4 regions of the Streptomyces sp. NBC_00370 genome follow, and region 1 is predicted to be linked to each of the others. Evidence: riboswitches for the same ligand, from Rfam matches in the RefSeq annotation. Region 1 holds a riboswitch; each other region holds the start of a gene.

The links. Region 1 has a riboswitch for cyclic di-AMP ahead of OHS57_RS15110 (transglycosylase family protein). Riboswitches for the same ligand answer to the same signal wherever they lie in the genome.
Region 2: it holds a riboswitch for cyclic di-AMP, as region 1 does, so the genes downstream of both, OHS57_RS03535 (LysM peptidoglycan-binding domain-containing protein) here and OHS57_RS15110 (transglycosylase family protein) in region 1, are expected to answer to the same signal.
Region 3: it holds a riboswitch for cyclic di-AMP, as region 1 does, so the genes downstream of both, OHS57_RS28580 (M23 family metallopeptidase) here and OHS57_RS15110 (transglycosylase family protein) in region 1, are expected to answer to the same signal.
Region 4: it holds a riboswitch for cyclic di-AMP, as region 1 does, so the genes downstream of both, OHS57_RS20665 (M23 family metallopeptidase) here and OHS57_RS15110 (transglycosylase family protein) in region 1, are expected to answer to the same signal.

What each region holds. Positions count from the first base shown of each region.
Region 1 is NZ_CP107968.1:3,409,834-3,414,663, reverse strand. Features, by position in the region: gene OHS57_RS15120 (cytochrome P450 family protein) at 1-656, shown strand, start outside; gene OHS57_RS15115 (transglycosylase family protein) at 795-1,715, shown strand; cyclic di-AMP (ydaO/yuaA leader) riboswitch at 1,992-2,170, shown strand; gene OHS57_RS15110 (transglycosylase family protein) at 2,174-2,863, shown strand; gene eno (phosphopyruvate hydratase) at 3,144-4,430, shown strand; gene OHS57_RS15100 (FtsB family cell division protein) at 4,539-4,830, shown strand, end outside.
Region 2 is NZ_CP107968.1:825,627-830,456, forward strand. Features, by position in the region: gene OHS57_RS03525 (glycosyltransferase family 2 protein) at 1-998, opposite strand, end outside; gene OHS57_RS03530 (hypothetical protein) at 1,282-1,491, shown strand; gene OHS57_RS03535 (LysM peptidoglycan-binding domain-containing protein) at 1,500-2,351, opposite strand; cyclic di-AMP (ydaO/yuaA leader) riboswitch at 2,354-2,518, opposite strand; gene OHS57_RS03540 (DUF6221 family protein) at 2,969-3,367, shown strand; gene OHS57_RS03545 (MFS transporter) at 3,584-4,830, shown strand, end outside.
Region 3 is NZ_CP107968.1:6,394,674-6,399,503, forward strand. Features, by position in the region: gene OHS57_RS28570 (M16 family metallopeptidase) at 1-533, shown strand, start outside; gene OHS57_RS28575 (M16 family metallopeptidase) at 551-1,918, shown strand; cyclic di-AMP (ydaO/yuaA leader) riboswitch at 2,112-2,273, shown strand; gene OHS57_RS28580 (M23 family metallopeptidase) at 2,287-3,063, shown strand; gene OHS57_RS28585 (HPr family phosphocarrier protein) at 3,169-3,450, opposite strand; gene OHS57_RS28590 (bifunctional acetate--CoA ligase family protein/GNAT family N-acetyltransferase) at 3,593-4,830, shown strand, end outside.
Region 4 is NZ_CP107968.1:4,621,703-4,626,532, reverse strand. Features, by position in the region: gene OHS57_RS20675 (PrsW family intramembrane metalloprotease) at 1-65, shown strand, start outside; gene OHS57_RS20670 (aldo/keto reductase) at 92-1,036, opposite strand; gene OHS57_RS20665 (M23 family metallopeptidase) at 1,113-2,189, opposite strand; cyclic di-AMP (ydaO/yuaA leader) riboswitch at 2,201-2,356, opposite strand; gene OHS57_RS20660 (PP2C family protein-serine/threonine phosphatase) at 2,650-3,819, opposite strand; tRNA gene OHS57_RS20655 (tRNA-Met) at 4,084-4,157, opposite strand; gene OHS57_RS20650 (hypothetical protein) at 4,222-4,422, opposite strand; gene OHS57_RS20645 (HAD family hydrolase) at 4,488-4,830, shown strand, end outside.

The DNA of each region.
Region 1 (4,830 bases):
ATCTCGCCGAACTGATCCACCGCAAGCGGCGGGAGCCCGGCGACGATCTGATCTCAGGTTTGATCCGGGCCGGCGACCACGGGGAGCACCTGACCGAGAACGAAGCGGCGGCGATGGCCTTCATCATCCTGTTCGCCGGATTCGAGACGACGGTCAACCTCATCGGCAACGGCACGTACGCGCTGCTGCGCAACCCCGGCCAGCGGACCAGGCTCCAGGAAGCGCTCGCCGCCGGCGACACCGGCCTGCTCGCCACGGGCGTGGAAGAACTCCTGCGCTACGACGGGCCGGTGGAACTCGCCACCTGGCGCTACGCGACCGAACCGCTGACCGTCGGCGGGGTGGCCGTCGCGACCGGCGACCCCGTCCTCGTCGTCCTCGCCGCCGCCGACCGCGACCCCGCCCGCTTCGACGACCCCGACCGGCTGGATCTCGCTCGGAGTGACAATCAACACCTCGGATACGGGCACGGAATCCACTACTGCCTCGGCGCACCCCTGGCACGGCTGGAGGGTCGGACCGCACTTGCCACACTTCTGACCCGGCTGCCCGATGTGCGCCTTGCGGAGGATCCTTCCGATTTGCGGTGGCGTGGGGGGCTCATCATGCGTGGATTGCGCACGCTTCCGGTGCAGTTCACACCTCTGTCCGACTGACAAACCGTCAAGTCCGTGACTTTCACGTGATCTCCGCTGCATCGACTTGTGACAGACGTTCGAGTACCGCTACGTTCACCGACAGCTCCACCAGCCACACGGTGTAGTCGTATTTCCCGTCACACGGAAGGCAACCGCATGTCCGCGAACGGCCGTCATCGCCGCCCTCGGCAGGCTCCCGCACTGATCGTCGCCGCAGGGGTGACCGGATCGGCGATCGCGATCCCGCTGCTCGGCGCTGCCGGCGCCTCCGCCGCAGACGCCACGACCTGGGACCACGTCGCCGAGTGCGAGAGCGGCGGCACGTGGAGCGCGAACCTGGAGAACGGCTATTACGGCGGGCTGCAGATGTCGCAGGAGACCTGGAACTCCTTCGGGGGTGACCAGTACGCCAGCCGGCCCGACCTCGCCAGCCGCGCCCAGCAGATACAGGTGGCCGAGAAGGTCCTCGACGCACAGGGCCCGCAGGCGTGGACGAGCTGCGCCGCGGTCTCCGGTCTCACCAAGAGCGACGTCACGCCGGACGTCGACCCCGGTGCGGGTTCCGACCCGGCGGCCGAGGACGAGGCGCCGACCGGCGTGAGCAACGACAACGGCGGCGGCACCGTCGGCAGCGTGGTCGGTGGTCTGATCGACGGCGTGACCGGCGGCGGCGACAGCAGCACGTCCCCGAAGGCCACGGACACGCCCGCGCCTTCGCCGTCGGCCACCACCCCCTCCGGCGCCCCCTCGGCGACCACGCCCGCCCCTGACGCCTCCGGGACACCGTCCGGCACGCCGTCCGGGACCCCCTCCAAGGCGTCCAAGCACCGCGGCGCCGCGGCTCCCGAGACGACACGGCCGGGCAATTCGGGCGAACAGCGGGAAACTGGCCGTCATGCCTCGCGAGTTAACGAACCGGTACATGACGCGAAGGGTGACGGCATCTCCGTCGGTCAGTACGCCGCCCCCGTGGACGAGGCCCCGACGCTGATCACCGACGCGCTGAAGCTGCCGGGCGGCTGGCAGCAGATCTACGCGGCGGACGCGGCGCTGGCCAGTGCGGATCTCGCGAAGTAGCCTCTGCAGCGAGGGCAGTTAGAGACCCTATGTCCACTTCTGTGAAAGTGAGACAAGGGTCTCTTTGCCGTAATTGGTGTGCTCTGCCCGCCGGGTTCGTCCCTTTCCGCTCCCACCTGCGAAAACACAACGGTGTTGAAGACCGGTAAGGGCGATTTATCCGTGATGCTCTCCTTTGAACATCCGGGGCGGGCTGTGTTTACGTCTGAACCGCTCGCACCGCGGGCCCCGTCGACCGGCACGCCGAATCCTGCCGCCGGACGCCGGGAACAGTCGTCGCGTAAAGCGCCGTAGGCAGGAGCGGGGGACCCAAGGTTAGGCGCCGGACCCGGCCGTCGAGAGACGGCCGCCGACCGGCTCGGGGTGTAGCCACCTGCCGTCACGCGGCAGGTGGCCGGGCAACTCACTTGGCCCGAACCCGACAGCTGACCTCGTAGGCGTCGGTGAGGAGATGCTCCATGCTGCGTTCCAGCAATGCCAAGCACCGCCGCCCGTCCAAGGCCGTCCGCTACGCGACGCTCGCCGGAGTGACCGGTGCCGCCATCGCGGTACCGCTGCTCGGTGCCACGTCCGCATCGGCCGCCTCCACCTCGGAGTGGGACCAGGTCGCCTCGTGCGAGTCCGGCGGCAACTGGTCGATCAACACCGGCAACGGGTACTACGGCGGTCTGCAGTTCTCGTCGTCCACCTGGGCCGCGTACGGCGGCACCGCCTACGCCTCCAGCGCCGACCAGGCCTCCAAGTCGCAGCAGATAGCCGTCGCCGAGAAGGTCCTGGCCAGCCAGGGCAAGGGCGCCTGGCCGAGCTGTGGCGTCAACCTGTCCGGCGCGTCCAGCAGTTCGGACGCCGCCCAGCCGCAGGAGCAGGCCCCCCAGCAGCAGGCGCAGCCCAAGCAGCAGCAGGCGCAGCCCTCCTCGAAGCAGCAGTCGAGCCGCAGCGAGGCGCAGCCCGCGTCGCGCGGCCAGAGCCGTCCCACCACGATCAAGAAGGGTGACGGCGAGTACAAGGTCAAGGGTGGCGACACCCTTTCGAAGATCGCCACCGCCCATCACGTCAAGGGCGGCTGGAAGAAGGTCTTCGACCTGAACAAGGACATCGTCAAGGACGCCGATGTGATCTACCCGGGCCAGCAGCTCCACCTCAGCTAGTCCCGGGTCACTGACCCGACCGGTCCTCACCGACCACCCCGGTCCGGCGCGCGTCCCCCGTGCGTGCCGGGCCGGGGTTCCTTGTGCGGGTGCGGGTGCGGGCCCGCTACGGGGTCCCGGTGAAGCAGCCGCCGGATTTGTCCGGCCTGCCGGGTATTCGGTCCTCATTTCGTCCCAGCGTGCGGGCACAGGCCGGCCGACGCCCCGCCGCCGGTTAGGCTCTTGGCGCAAGGCCAACGGGCCCTGCGCTCCAAGCGTCACATCCCAGAAGGAGATGCTCGTGCCGTCCATCGACGTCGTCGTAGCCCGGGAAATCCTCGACTCCCGAGGCAACCCCACGGTCGAGGTCGAGGTCGGCCTCGACGACGGCAGCACAGGCCGTGCTGCTGTCCCCTCCGGTGCCTCCACCGGTGCGTTCGAGGCCCTTGAGCTCCGCGACGGTGACCAGAACCGTTACCAGGGCAAGGGCGTCGAGAAGGCCGTCCTCGCCGTCATCGAGCAGATCGGCCCGGAGCTCGTCGGCTACGACGCCACCGAGCAGCGGCTGATCGACCAGGCGATGCTGGACCTGGACGCCACCCCCGACAAGTCGTCGCTCGGCGCCAACGCCATCCTGGGTGTCTCCCTCGCCGTGGCGCACGCCGCCTCCGAGGCGTCCGACCTGCCGCTGTTCCGCTACCTCGGCGGTCCGAACGCGCACCTGCTGCCCGTCCCGATGATGAACATCCTGAACGGCGGGTCGCACGCCGACTCGAACGTGGACATCCAGGAGTTCATGATCGCCCCGATCGGCGCCGAGTCCTTCTCCGAGGCGCTGCGCTGGGGCGCCGAGGTCTACCACACCCTCAAGCGCGTCCTGAAGGACAAGGGCCTGGCCACCGGTCTCGGTGACGAGGGCGGCTTCGCGCCGAACCTGGACTCCAACCGCGCCGCGCTCGACCTCATCCTCGAAGCGATCAAGGAGGCCGGCTACGTCGCCGGCCGTGACATCGCGCTCGCGCTCGACGTCGCCGCCTCCGAGTTCTACAGCGAGGGCAAGTACAACTTCGAGGGCGAGTCCCGCTCGGCCGCCGAGATGACCGAGTACTACGAGGAGCTCGTCGCCTCGTACCCGCTCGTCTCCATCGAGGACCCGCTGTTCGAGGACGACTGGGCCGGCTGGAAGGTCCTCACCGACAAGCTGGGCGCCAAGGTCCAGATCGTCGGCGACGACCTCTTCGTCACCAACCCGGAGCGCCTCGCCCGCGGTATCGAGGAGGGCTCGGCCAACGCGCTGCTCGTCAAGGTCAACCAGATCGGTTCGCTGACCGAGACGCTCGACGCCGTCGAGCTGGCGCAGCGCAACGGCTTCAAGTGCATGATGTCGCACCGCTCGGGCGAGACCGAGGACGTCACCATCGCCGACCTCGCCGTCGCCGTGAACTGCGGCCAGATCAAGACCGGCGCACCGGCCCGCTCGGAGCGCGTCGCCAAGTACAACCAGCTGCTGCGCATCGAGGAGATCCTCGACGACGCGGGCGTCTACGCGGGCCGCAGCGCGTTCCCGCGCTTCCGCTCCGCCGAGTAGCACAGGCAGCACGGCGGTCCTGCTCTTGCCCGCCCGTCGTACGTACGTCCCCGGCCCCGGTCCCGTACCGTGTCCGGGGACGTACGTACGTGACACGGGAGGCGAGCGATGAGCGGGAGCCGGGACCGGTTCTCCACCGCGACCAGGCTGCGGGTGCTCGGTGAGCAGACCGCGGCCCGGGTCTACCGCTCCCAGAGCCGCCGGCAGGCGCGCCGCTCCCGGCTCACCGGCCGGGCGGCCTTCCTGGCCCTGGTCGTGTGCACGCTCGTCGTGGCGCTCGCGTACCCGATGCGGCAGTACGTGTCCCAGCGCAACGAGATCAGCGACCAGGAGCGGACGTCGCGTGACGCGAAGCGCCAGGTCGAGGAGTTGCGCGACGAGAAGGCGCGGCTCCAGGACG
Region 2 (4,830 bases), 2.6 Mb from region 1:
AACGGTTTCTCCATGTCGAGCCGCGGCCTGATTCCACCGGTGCGCCGGGCGAGTTCGACAAGGGATTCCAGCCGGCCCTCCTCCAGCAGGGTGGCCCGCAGTCTCCCGACGGCCGGCATTCCTTCTCTGACGCCCGGTGGGAAACATTCCAGCGCCATCTTCCGAACGACATCGAAATAGGTGCGCAGTTGAGCCCCGGTCCGTTGCAGAACGCGCGGCTCGGTCACCGGACGGAGTAATTCCACCCGATAGGAACGCCGTAGCAGTCTGTCGCGCAACTCCCCCGGTTCCGTGCCCTCCTTGACGGCCTCGACGACATGCCGCAGATGGCGGTAGTACGTGTCGGCCGTCGTGACGCCGCTGCTGTTGTTCCCGCCGTCCGCCCTGCGGACCCAGCGGTAGGTCGGATAGTCACCGAGAATGGAGACGGTGCGCGCCCGGGTGTAGGCGCGGGCCATGAAGAGCTGGTCCTCCAGCCGGACGCGCCCTTCGGGAAATGTGATGCCGTGGTCCAGCAGAAAGGATCTCCGGAACATCTTGTGCGGCGTCAGGCTCTCGATCAGTGGCGCGTCCTTGACCGTGCAGCGCTCGACGGTCCGTTTGAACACGTTGCTCGGTCCCGTCATCGTGCCGTACATCTTGCCAAGCACGATGTCCGAGTCGTTCCGCTCACCCAGCCTGACCAGGCGTTCCAGTGACTCCGGGGCGAGTTCGTCGTCCTGGTCGACGAACTGCACGTACTTGCCGCGGGCCAGTCGCACGCCGACGTTGCGGGGCTTGCCCGGCCAGCCGGAGTTCTCCTGATGGTGGACGCGCACATGCGGGTGGCGGGCGGCGAGCCGGCGCAGCCGCTCGGCCGAGTCGTCCGTCGACCCGTCATTCACATAGAGAATCTCGTAGGCGTCGGAGCCAAGGCTCTGGCCGGTCAGTGATGCGGCGCAGCGATCCAGATGCTCTCCGGCGTTGTAAACCGGAATCACTATGCTCACTTTCAGCATTCGGGCCCCCTCGTCAACAGCGGCGGTCACCGAGTGAGATTCACACACCCCTCAGAAGGTTGTACGTAAATATGACTTCGACACGACGGGTGCCGTTTCCCTGACGTTCATTCAGCCCAGCGGGCCGGCGCCGGGCGCGGGCGGCGCGGATGGCCACTTGACACCTGTTCAGAAACGCCCCGACGGGCTATCGTCCCCAGGGATCGCACTCTGCGCATCGTTGCCGATGCGTCCCACCGCGGGCAGGAGTCACGCCCCGCTCCGAGACCCCGGAGGCCCGGCGATGCTCTTCTGGACCCTCGCTCTGCTGCTCACCCTGATCGCCTTCGGCAGCATCGGCTACGCGATGGCCGGCCTCGGCCGGGGCAGCGGACGTACCGGTGCGCGCCGTATCGGCGACTGCACGATGCGCCATGTCCCCCGCATGCCGAACGGGCCCACCCCCGCCGGACGTGTGCGTCGTCCGGCCGGAGTGGGCCCGTCAGGTGGGTGAAGGTCCGGTCAGTAGGGACCGTTCACGTTGTCGATCGAGCCGTAGGTGGCAGCCGCGTAGTTGCACGCGGCGGTGATGTTGGCCACCGGGTCGTAGCTGTCCATGGACGTGCCGTCCACGTGGTACGCCTGGAACGTCGGGTCGATGACCTGCAGCAGTCCCTTGGACGGCGTGCCGGCGGCGGCGTTCGAGTCCCAGTTGTTGATGGCCGCCGGGTTGCCCGACGACTCCCGCATGATGTTGCGGTAGATGCCGTCGTAGCTGCCCGGGATGCCGTGGGCGGCCATGATGTCCAGCGACTCCTTGATCCAGCCGTCCAGGTCGTTGGTGTACGACGCGGCCGCCGTCTGGATGGGGGTGGTGCTCGTACCGCCCTGGGCGCTCTTGCCGGACGGGACGGCCGCCGCCGTGGCGGGCTTGGCCTCGGCCTTCGGGGCACTCTTCGGAGCGCTCTTCGTGACAGTCCTGTCGGCGGTCGTCGCCGCCGTCCTCGACGCCGCCTTCCCGCCCAGGGTCAGCTTGAGGCCGGGGTGGATCAGCGACGGGTTGCCGCCGACGGCCTGCCGGTTGTCCTGGTAGAGCTTCTTCCAGCCACCGCTCAGCGAGTGGGTGCGGGCGATCTTGGCGAGCGAGTCACCGGAGACCACGGAGTACGTGGTCGGCGCGGCCTTCTTGGCGGCCACGACGGACGCGGGGGCCGATTTCACGGCCGACTCGACGGCCGAGCTGTGGACGGACGGCGCCGCTGTGGCGGTGGTGGCGGCCACCAGCGGGATGGTGAGCGCCGCACCACCCGTACCGAATGCGATAAGGCGTCGGGTGAGCCGGCCGGTACGGGGACGACGGTGCTTCTTGGGCATGACTAATTCCTCTCCGTCGCCTGCGAGGTGAGCTGTCGGGTTCGGACTGGAGATGTCCGGCCACATGAATGTGGCTTCACCCCTAGCCGGTCCTGTTTACGGACCGGCGGCTTACCTTGGGTCCCCCGCTCCTGCCGTAAGTGAGTGGGATTGGGTTTTCCGGACGGCGGCAGGATTAGGCGGTCCACCCGGAGTGACGTGAACGTAAGCGACAAAGACCGGCCTGAACAAGTCCGGGATTACAGGAACATCTCGAATCGGGAATCCGACGGTTCGACATCTCGTTACCGGAACAAGATCCGAGAACTCAACTTTCCTTCTGTGCGCGGGAAATAGCAGCCGGCCGCGCGCACGCCCGACATGTCCTTACGTGACACACATCACGGGGATATACCGCAACCGCGCGCTCCAACGAGGAACGCCGAACGACAAGTTGACCTATCGGTGGCTATACGGACTTGAAGGTCAATACCGCCAAATCGCCCATATGGGAAGCGCGCGTGTGGTCGCGGACGAGGCAAGTGCCGTTGCCGCGCGCGGTATCCTTCCCTACGGCCGTCCCAGCCCGCCAAGCCCACTGACAGCTCTGGACGGGCCGTTTTCGAGGAGCAAGACGCGTGAGCGAGAACGAAGCACTGATCACCTTCGTCCGGGCCCGGCTGGACGAGGAGGAGCAGATCGCGCGCAACGGTGGCAGCGACACGTGGCGGTGCCCGCCGGACCGGCCGGGCGAGGTGCACAGCTCCACGGGCCCGATCGCCTTCAGCATGAAGGACTACGGCTACGACCATCACATCGCCCACCAGGACCCGGCGCAGACCCTCCGCCGTATCGAGACCACCCGGGTACTCATCGGCGAGTACGCGGAGGTGGCCGAGCTGGACGTGGACCGCCCCGCCCGTGACTTCCCCTCCGGGCGCGCGGTCGGCCTGGGCTTCGTCGTCCGGCAGATCGCGGCCGAGCACGCGGGACACCCCGACTACCGGGTGAAGTGGCTTCCCCGGTTCGCCGGTTGAGCTGACGGAGGGCGGACACCGCCGCACCGAATATCGCTTTCGCGGCGGACGTCCGACGGTTAATCTCCGAACGACGGCCGACCCCGTGAGGAGCTGAGATGCCCGGTCACCCGAGCGCGCGTTGACGTAGGTCCCGACCGACCTGTCATCGCGTGCCGCCTCTGATCGCGGCACGGCGAGCCTTTTCCTCAGCCCTCGGCGCCCCAAGGGGTCACTGTGCCGTTCCGTCTTCCCGCCCTGTCGCGGGACCGTGATTTCCGCAGTCTCTGGGCCGGCCAGAGCGCCTCGCAGCTCGGGGCACAGGCCGCGCAGGTCACACTGCCGCTCGTCGCCGTGGTGGCACTGCACGCGGGCGCCGGTCAGCTCGGCGCCCTCCGCGCGGTGCAGCAGGCACCGATCCTGCTGTTCTCGCTCTTCGTGGGGGCGTGGGTGGACCGCAGGCGCTCCCGCACCATGATGGTGCTGGCCGACGCGGGCCGCGCCGTGGCACTGGCCGTGATCCCGGTCTGCTGTCTTCTCGGGGTGCTCGGCGTTCCGGTGCTGTTCGTGGTCGCTTTCCTGGTGGGCGTACTGAGCGTGTGCTTCGACGTGGCGTACCAGGCGTCGCTGGTACGCCTGGTGCCACGCGACCAGCTCGCCCAGGGCAACAGCCTGCTGGAGGGCAGCAGGTCGGCGGCGCAGATCGGCGGCCCCGCGCTCGGCGGGGCGATGGTCTCGCTGCTCTCCGTACCGGTCGCCGCGGCGGCCAACGCCTGCTTCTTCGTCCTGTCGTCCCTGTCGGTCCGGCGGATCAGCCGCAACGAGCCGGTACCCCTGTCCGGGGCGGGATCCGGGCCCGGGTCCGAGGGGCGGTCCGCCGTCCGGATGTGGCGGCAGATCCACGAGGGACTGCGTCTGGTCGTCAGCGACGGCTCGCTGCGGGCCGTGGGGATCTGCTCGGCCCTCTTCCAGTTCTCCTTCGCCGGTCTGATGACCGTCTATCTGCTCTTCCTGTCGCGCACCCTGCAGCTGCCGGGCACCGCCGTCGGCCTGGCGCTCGCGGCCGTCGGTCCCGGCGCGCTGGCGGGTTCGCTGCTGGCGGCGTGGCTGCCCGGAAGGATCGGGTACGGCCTGGTGCTGGTGTCGGCGGCCGTGCTCGGGGACGGCGTACTGCTGTGCGTCCCCGCGCTGCACGGGTCGGGCGCCGCCACCCTCGCCCTGCTCATGGCGGTGAACTTCGTCTTCGGCGTCTTCGGCCAGCTGGTCGACGTCACGGTCATGGCGGTCCGGCAGGCCGTGACGCCCGTGCGGATCCAGGGCCGGGTCGTCGCGACCGTCAACGTCGTCGGCATGGGTCTGACCCCGCTCGGGTCACTGCTCGGCGGCTTCCTGGCCGCCGGCTGGGGACCGCGTACCGCGCTCCTGGTGACCGCGGCCGGTCTGCTGCTGTCGCCCCTGTTCATGGTCTTCTCACCCCTGGCGCG
Region 3 (4,830 bases), 3.0 Mb from region 1:
ACGCCGCCGACCTGGCGCTCACCGTCCTCGGCGGCGGCGAGTCGTCCCGGCTGCACAACCGCCTGGTCCGCAGGGACCGTACGGCCGTGGCGGCGGGCTTCGGCCTGCTGCGTCTCGCAGGCGCGCCCTCGCTCGGCTGGCTGGACGTCAAGACGTCGGGCGGCGTGGAGATCCCGCAGATCGAGTCCGCCGTCGACGAGGAGCTGGCCCGCCTCGCCGAGGAGGGCCCGACCGACGAGGAGATGGAGCGCGCGCAGGCGCAGCTGGAGCGCGAGTGGCTGGACCGGCTCGGTACGGTCGCCGGCCGCGCCGACGAACTGTGCAGGTACGCCGTGCTGTTCGGCGACCCGCAGCTGGCCCTGACCGCGGTGACCCGGGTCCTGGACATCACGGCAGCCGAGGTGAAGGCCGTCGCCGCCGCGCGACTGCGCCCCGACAACAGGGCGGTCCTGGTGTACGAACCGCTCGCCGCCGAAGAGCCTGCTGACGAAGCGGCCACCGAAGAGACCGAGCACGAAGGGGCGGACAAGTGACCGAGGCTGCCGCGACCATGGAGTTCCACCCGCGGCCGACGGCCGGCGAGGCCAGGCCCTGGGCCTTCCCCGCGCCCGAACGGGGCGCCCTGGCCAACGGTCTGACGGTGCTGCGCTGTCACCGCCCGGGACAGCAGGTGGTGGCCGTCGAGATCTGTCTCGACGCCCCCCTCGACGCCGAGCCGGAAGGGCTCGACGGCATCGCCACGATCATGGCGCGCGCCCTGTCAGAGGGCACCGACAAGCACTCGGCCGAGGAGTTCGCCGCCGAGCTGGAGCGCTGCGGCGCCACGCTCGACGCGCACGCCGACCACCCCGGCGTCCGGGTCTCCCTCGAAGTGCCGGTCTCCCGGCTGCCCAAGGCGCTCGGCCTGGTCGCGGAGGCGCTGCGCGCCCCCGCCTTCGCGGACAGCGAGATCGAGCGGCTGGTGCGCAACCGCCTCGACGAGATCCCGCACGAGACGGCCAACCCGGGCCGCCGCGCCGCCAAGCAGCTCTCCAAGGAGCTGTTCCCGGCGTCCCTGCGGATGTCCCGGCCGCGCCAGGGCACCGAGGAGACGGTCGAGCGGATCGACGCGGCGGGCGTGCGCGCCTTCTACGACGCGTACGTCCGTCCGGCCACGGCGACCGCCGTGGTCGTCGGCGATCTCACCGGCGTCGATCTGGACCAGGTGCTCGCCGACAGCCTCGGCGACTGGACGGGCAACACGGCAGAGCCGCGCCCGGTGCCCGCCGTCACCGCCGACGACACGGGCCGCGTCGTGATCGTGGACCGACCGGGCGCCGTACAGACGCAGTTGCTGATCGGCCGCATCGGCGCCGACCGGCACGACCGCGTCTGGCCGGCCCAGGTGCTCGGCACGTACTGCCTGGGCGGCACGCTCACCTCCCGGCTCGACCGGGTGCTGCGTGAGGAGAAGGGCTACACGTACGGCGTACGGGCGTTCGGCCAGGTGCTGCGCTCGGCCGCCGACGGCACGGGCGCCGCGATGCTCGCCATCAGCGGTTCGGTGGACACGGAGTCCACCGGCCCGGCGCTGGAGGACCTCTGGACGGTGCTGCGCACCCTCGCGGCGGACGGTCTCACCGAGGCCGAGCGGGACGTCGCCGTGCAGAACCTGGTCGGGGTCGCCCCGCTGAAGTACGAGACGGCCGCCTCGGTCGCCGGGACGCTGGCCGACCAGGTCGAGCAGCATCTCCCGGACGACTTCCAGGCGCAGTTGTACGCGCGGCTGGCCGAGACGGGCACGGTCGAGGCGACGGCCGCTGCCGTCAACGCGTTCCCGGTCGACCGGCTCGTCACGGTGCTCGTCGGTGACGCCGCGCAGATCAAGGAGCCGGTCACGGCTCTCGGTATCGGCGATGTGACGGTCGTCGCGGGCTGATCCGTCCGTAAGGGCCGATCCGAGCGGCAGGACCTCAGGGGAGAACCCCGGTGCGGGTGGCCGGGGTTCTCCCTTTTGCCCGCTCTGCCCTGTGGTGTGCGCTACAAATGCCCGCGCGGCTTTGGTGATGCGAAGTCCGCCCGCTTAGCGTCGGTCGGGCTGTCCGCCAGTCACCAGCCGCGTCCGCGGCATCGGGCAGCCATCGCCGAGTCCCCGTCAGGCGCGAGCCTGGGGAGCCGGGGACCCATGTCCCTGGGGTGAATCGGATGCCTTCGCCGGCCGTGCGGAGGTGCCCGTAGGAGACCTTCCTGCTCCGAACCCGTCAGCTAACCCGGTAGGCGAGAAGGAAGGAAAGGATCAGCCACTCCATGGCGTTCACCCGTCCCACCGGGAAGCACCGTGCCCGCAGACGTCCCACCCGCAGGAGCATGAGCGTGGCGGGCGTCGCGACGCTCACCGTCAGCGGAGTCGTCGGAGCACTGTCCTCCCAGGCGCTCGCCGCCGAGCCCGAGGGCCCGGCCGCAGGACAGGGCAGCAGCACCACCCAGGCCATCGTCATCGGCGATTCGATAAGCGACACCATCGCCGCCCAGGCGACGGCCCAGCGGGCCGCCGCCGAGCAGGCGAAGCGGGTCGCCGAGGCCAGGGCGGAGGCGAAGCGGAAGGCCGAGGCGCGCGCCCAAGAGGTGCGCGAGGCCAGGCAGCGCGCCGCGCGCGCCGCCGCGCGCAAGCGGCTGAACGCCTTCCGGACGCCGGTCGCGCACTCGTACGTGAGCACCGGGTACGAGAGCGGCGGGGCGCTGTGGTCGTCCGGCAGCCACACCGGCATCGACTTCCACGCCGCCACGGGCACCGAGGTGGTCGCCGTCGGCGCCGGCACCGTCGTGGAGGCGGGCTGGGGCGGCGCTTACGGCAACAACGTGGTGATCCGGATGCGCGACGGCATGTACACGCAGTACGGCCATCTCTCCTCGATCCAGGTGACGGTCGGCCAGTCCGTCACGCCGGGGGAGCGGATCGCCCTCTCGGGGGCGACGGGCAACGCCACAGGACCGCATCTGCACTTCGAGGCCAGGACCGGCCAGGAGTACGGCACGGACGTCGACCCGCTGGCGTATCTGCGCAAGCACGGCGTGCACGTCTGACACCGGCGGCCCCCGCGGGCCCACGCGGACAGCCAAGCGGCGGTGACCCCCGGATCCGGGGGTCACCGCCGCTTGGCTACGGACGCTTCGGACGCGCCGGGCGGGTCAGACCGTCTCGGGAAGCTCGTCCAGTCCCTCGGCCACCAGCTTCGACAGCCGGTCCAGCGCGGCGTCGGCGCCGTCCGCGTCGGAAGCGAGCACGACCTCCTCGCCGCCCTGCGCACCGAGTCCCAGCACGGCCAGCATGGACGCGGCGTTGACCGGGCTGCCGCCTTCCTTCGCGATCGTGACGGGGACGCCGGAGGCCGTGGCGGCGCGGACGAAGATGGATGCGGGGCGGGCGTGCAGGCCCTCGGCCCAGCCGACGTTGACGCGGCGCTCAGCCATGGTGTTGCCCTTCAAGTCTCAAGAGGTTGTCTAGACCAGTGTCTCATGTGCGGCCAAAACGGTTCTGCCGCCCCAGGGTGCCCCGCCCCGCCACCGGCCGCGACCGCTGCGAACGCCGCGGGTCAGGCCATAGGCTTGACGTATGACGCCGTCGGATCACGCGTACCCCGATCACTGGGAAGCAGACGTGGTGCTGCGCGACGGAGGCACCGCGCGGATCAGGCCCATCACCGCCGACGACGCCGAACGGCTGGTGAGCTTCTACGAGCAGGTCTCCGACGAGTCCAAGTACTACCGCTTCTTCGCGCCGTACCCCCGGCTCTCCGACAAGGACGTGCACCGGTTCACCCACCACGACTACGTGGACCGGGTCGGACTCGCCGTCACCGTGGGCGGCGACTTCATCGCGACCGTCCGCTACGACCGGATCGACGAGCTGGGCCGCTCGGCCTCGGCGCCCGCCGACGAGGCGGAGGTCGCCTTCCTCGTCCAGGACGCCCACCAGGGGCGCGGCGTCGCCTCCGCACTGCTCGAACACATCGCGGCGGTCGCACGCGAGCGCGGCATCCGGCGCTTCGCCGCCGAGGTGCTGCCCGCCAACAACAAGATGATCAAGGTGTTCCGGGACGCCGGATTCACCCAGAAGCGCAGCTTCGAGGACGGCGCCGTACGCCTCACCCTCGACCTCGAACCCACCGCCGAGTCGCTGGCCGTGCAGCGCGGCCGTGAGCAGCGGGCCGAGGCGCGCTCGGTGCAGCGGCTGCTGGCCCCCGGATCCGTTGCCGTCGTCGGCACCAGCCGGACCCCCGGCGGCGTCGGCCGCACGGTCCTGCGCAACCTCCTCGGCGCCGGCTTCACCGGCCGTACGTACGCGGTCAACAGCGCCTTCGCCGACGACGAGGGCGAGCTGGACGGCGTACCCGCCCTGCGCTCGGTCGCCGCCGTCGAAGGCCCGGTCGACCTGGCCGTCATCGCCGTACCCGCCGGCCGGGTGCCGGACGCCGTCGCCGACTGCGGCGCGCACGGCGTACGGGGCGTGGTCGTGCTCTCCGCCGGATACGCCGAGAGCGGCGACCGGGGCAGGGAGCGCCAGCGCGCCCTGCTGCGGCAGGCCCGCTCGTACGGGATGCGGCTCATCGGCCCCAACGCCTTCGGGATCATCAACACCGCGGCCGACGTACGGCTGAACGCCTCCCTCACACCGCAGTCGCCGCACCGCGGCCGCATCGGGCTCTTCACCCAGTCGGGCGCGATCGGTATCGCCCTGCTCTCCGGCCTCCACCGGCGCGGCGCCGGCCTCTCGTCCTTCGTCTCGGCGGGCAACCGCGCCGACGTCTCGGGCAACGAGTTCCTGCAGTACTGGTACGAGGACCCGGAGAC
Region 4 (4,830 bases), 1.2 Mb from region 1:
GCCGGGTCTGGGTGCCGCCGCCGTACGTCGACTACGACGGCTACAACCCGTACCGCCAGTACTGAGCCCGGATACCCGGGCCGCGGCGCCCCTACGCCGAGGCCGCCGTCAGCTCCGCGAGTTCTTCCGGCGTCAGTTCGAGATCCGCGACCGCCAGCAGCGACGGCAGCTGCTCGACCGTACGCGCGGAGGCGAGCGGCACAGCGACGGTCGGCTGCGCGGCCAGCCAGGCCAGCGCCACGGTCGCGACCTCGGCGCCGTGCGCCCCCGCGACCCGGTCGAGCGCGGCGAGGACCCGGGGACCACGGTCGGTGTTCAGATATTCGGCCGCGCCCTCGCTGCGTACGCTCTCGACGGTCGTGCCGGGCCGGTACTTGCCGGTCAGGAAGCCGCGGGCGAGCGAGAAGAACGGCACGGCGGCCAGCCCGTGCCGGGCGACGACGTCCCGCAGTTCGCCCTCGTAGCTGTCCCGCGAGACGAGGTTGTAGTTGACCTGGAGCGCCGCATAGCGGGCCAGGCCCTCCTTCTCGGCGAAGGTGACGGACTCGGACAGCCGCTCGGGCCCGATCTGGGAGGCGGCCACCGCGCGGACCTTGCCCTCCTTCACCAGCTGGTCGAGGGTCGTGACGATGTCCTCGACGGAGACGCTCGTGTCGTCGACATGCGTGTAGTACAGGTCGATGTAGTCGGTACGCAGTCGGCGCAGCGAGTCCTCGACCGCCGCCTTGATGTTCGCCGGCGCGAGCCCCTTGCGCTTCGGGTGGCTGGCGACCTTGGTGGCGATCAGGACGTCGGAGCGGTTGCCGCGTGAGGCGACCCAGTCGCCGATGATGGTCTCGGACTCGCCGCCCTCGTTGCCGTCGACCCAGGCGGTGTACGAGTCGGCGGTGTCGATGAAGTTGCCGCCCGCCGCCGTGTACGCGTCCAGTACGGCGAAGGACTGTGCCTCGTCGGCGCCCCAGCCGAAGACGTTGCCGCCGAGGGCCAGCGGGGAGACGTGGAGGTCGGAGGTGCCCAGCTTTCGCAGATCGGTCATTCGTCCATTGAACGCCGAAAGACCGACGACTCCGACGTCGGGGGGTGAGCGCCGGAGCCGCCGGGGTCTGGTGGGGTCAGGGGTTGATGCCCCTGGCCTGCAGCCATCCGTTCGGGTCGATACCGGTGCCGTCCGGGGTGTGCACCTCAAGGTGCAGATGCGGCCCGGTCACGTTGCCGGTCGCGCCGACGCGGCCGATCACATCGCCGGTGGTGACCTTCTGGCCCGCTGTGACGGTCATCGAGGACTGGTGGCAGAACCACAGCTCCGTGCCGTCCTCCAGCTCCAGGACCGTGCGGTAGCCGTACGAGCCGGCCCAGCCGGCCGACTTGACGGTAGCGCTGTGGATGGCCTTGATCGGGGTGCCCGTGGGCGCGGCGAAGTCCAGTCCCGTGTGGTAGCCGGAGGCCCACATGGAGCCGGCCTCACCGAAGGTGGAGGTGATCGTGTACGAGGCGACGGGGAGGGTGTAGCTGGAGGCGAGCTTCGCGAGCCGGAGCTCCTCGGCCTTCTTCTTGGCCGCTTCCTCCGCCTTCTGCTTCGCCTCTTCGACCTTCTTCTGGGCCTCGGTCTGCTGCTTCTTCGCCTCGGCCTCGGCCTGCTTCGCCGCGGTGGTCTCGGCGGCCGCCTGGGCCGCCTGGTCGGCCTCCGCCTGCTGGTGCTCGGCCTGCTGGAGGATCCGGGCCCGCAGGGCCTCGCCCGCGTCGCCGCCGGCGGTCGCGCCGTGCTGGACCGCGGAGCTCGCCACCAGGTCCGTGCCGCCGAGGGGGGCGCTGGCCAGGATGTTCGGCTCGGTCTCGTCCGGCAGCAGCGCGCTCACACCGGGCAGCGACTTGGCGTCCGGGATGTGGTCGGTTATCGCGTCCGGCAGCGAGATGGAGACCGCGGGCTTCTCCTGCGCCGTGGCGATACCGCCGGCGCCGACGGCGGCGATGACACCGACACCGAGGACCGTGGAGCTGCGGGCGAGTCCGTTGCGCTGCTTGGCGACGCGATGCCTGCCGCGTACCGGGAGGACGGACTCCTCGGTGGGATTCCACTCACCGGTGGGATTCCAGTCGCCCCAGGCCCCGTCCGGCGGGGCTTCGGTGGCGAGGCCGCCGAAGGGAGATGTTTCGAGGGAGGCCTCGGGGGCAGGCTTGTTGGACGCCACTGGGGCGCTCTCCTTTCCTTCCTTCTCGCCTACCGGGTTAGCTGACGGGTTCGGAGCAGGAAGGTCTCCTACGGGTGCGACTCGCTGCTTTGCGGCAGCAAGAAACTCCCGATTCACCCCAATTGTTGGTTCCCCGGTTCCCTTGCGGGATTCGGCGCGTGCGCACGGCGCCATCTCTGACGACGGCTGGGACGACCGCGCTGCGTTATCGAACGTTAATAGAGACCAGGCCGTTATTCCAAGCTGTTCCCGGTGATCGTTAACAAGTTCGCATCGGACGTAACAGGACACATGCAGGCGCAAGTGGGCGAGTTGACGGGTTTACGGACCCACACGTGTTTCTGATGGTGTGTCAGTAGTTATGCGCAGGGGCGCCGTTCGAACACGGAAGGTAGCGGGACGGGATCCGGACAGGATCCGGCGAGCGATACGCGCGATCTACGGCACGACCAGCGCGGCCCTACGGCACGACCGGCATCGTTCTGCGCCGCTCGGGCTGCCCCTCCGCCGGCCTGCTGACCGCGAGCAGCGCCATGTCGTCGTTGGGGCCGCCGCCCGTGTGCACCCGTACGTCGCCGATCATCGCGTCGAGCAGTTCGTCGGGCCCCGGGAAGATCACCCCGTCCAGCCGGCCGCGCGGGTCGTAGAAGACGCCCTGCCGGTCACGCGCCTCGGAGAGGCCGTCCGTGTAGAAGAGCAGCGTCGCGCCCGTCGGGTAGTCGATCTCGTCGGCGCGGTCCGGCCACCCGCCCAGCTCGGCCATCCCCAGCGGCAGCGCGAACTCGGTCGGCGAGAGCATCAGCGCGGCGCCGTCGGCGAACAGCATCAGCGGCTCGGGGTGCCCCCGGTTGATCAGCCGCACGACGTCCTTGCCGTGCGGGATCTCGGCCAGCACGGCGGTGGTGAACCCCTCGAAGAGATCGATGGTGCCGCGCCGCGCGCCCTCGCGGGTCATGGCGCGCTCCAGCCGCTGCGCGACCCCCTCCAGCGAGCTCTCCTGCTCCGCCGCCTCCCGGAAGGCGCCGATGACCACGGACACCGTCTCGACGGCCCCGAGCCCCTTGCCCCGCACGTCGCCGACGACCAGCCGTACGCCGTGCGGGGTGTCCTGTACGGCGAACAGGTCTCCCCCGATGAACGCGCCCTCCTGCGCCGCCTCGTACCGCGCGGCGATGTGCAGCCCGCCGATCCGGTCGGCGGGCGTCGGCAGGACGGCGCGCTGGGCCGTCTCGGCGATGATCCGGGCAGAGGTCAGCCGCTCGTTGGTGCGGCGGACGATGCGGTTGATGGCGAGCGCGAGGACGGAGACCACCAGGATCGTCAGCAGCTCGGTGAACGCCTGGAGTCTGAAGAGCCCGTCCCCGAAGACGCGCAGCACGATGTCGATCGCCACGGCGGCGGTGCCCGTCAGCAGGGTGCCCGTCAGGGTGAAGAAGGGCGCGGCGACCAGCGGGGCCGCGGCGAAGAAGGGGGACGCGGTGAAGCGGGTGGGGGTCGCCGAGTCGAAGACGACCCCGACGAAGATGACGAAAGCCGGCATACAGCGCACGATCCAGCGCGCGCGGGGGCTCTGGTCGCCGTCCGCGCGTTGCACTCTGCGCGCTGCCGGAGTCTTACGGCTCCCAAGCATCCCCACCAGTTGTCTCTCCTGCCGCTCCGGCTACGGTCGCGGACGGTACCGCGCCCCACCAAGGCTGGCCGCTGCCGCGCCGGGCTGCGACCCGCATCGACCGAGTGGGCTACCGGCACGCCCGGCGAAGATCCGGCCGTCCACTCCGACGATCCGCCCCTCGGCCGGACGACGCAAGCTCTGACAGCGAGCTCTTGCGCCTGGTCGGGCGGCGGAATCACCGAAGGCCCGGATCCAGTGTGGATCCGGGCCTTCGGTGGTGAGTAGCGGGGGCAGGATTTGAACCTACGACCTCTGGGTTATGAGCCCAGCGAGCTACCGAGCTGCTCCACCCCGCGTCGGTAAACCCAACTCTACGGCATCCCGATCAAGATCATCTCCACTCTCGGGCTGCCACGGTTTTCAGGCCGCCGTCACGACCTCGGCCTTCACCGCCGCCGACCACTCCACCAGCAGTCGCTGATAGCGCTCCTGCTCGGCCGGCGAGAGGCCGGCACCTGCCTGCGCCCAGAGGGCGCGGATCTCCGAATTGACGACGGCCGCGGACCGCACGGAACCGCGGGCGCGGGAAGAACGCGAAGAAGCGGACGGATAAGCGAACATGGGAGCAAGGCTACGGCCAGCCACTGACAATCGGCGGAGAGTCGCACCCTAGGGTTGGACCGGTGATTGAAACCATCGTGTTCGACGTCGGCGAGACCCTCGTTCGCGACGACCGCTACTGGGCCTCCTGGGCCGACTGGCTGGGCGTTCCCCGGCACACCATGTCCGCTCTCGCCGGGGCGGTGACCGCGCAGAACAGGGAAGCGACCGACGCCCTGCGCCTGATCAAACCGGGTATGGACGTGGCCGAGGCGTACCGCGCGCGGGAGAGCGCGGGGCGCGGCGAGCATCTGGACGAGTCCGACCTCTACCCCGACGTACGCCCCGCGCTCGCCGGGCTCCAGGCGCTCGGTGTCCGGGTCGTCCTCGCGGGGAACCAGACGGTCAGGGCGGGCGAACTGCTGCGCG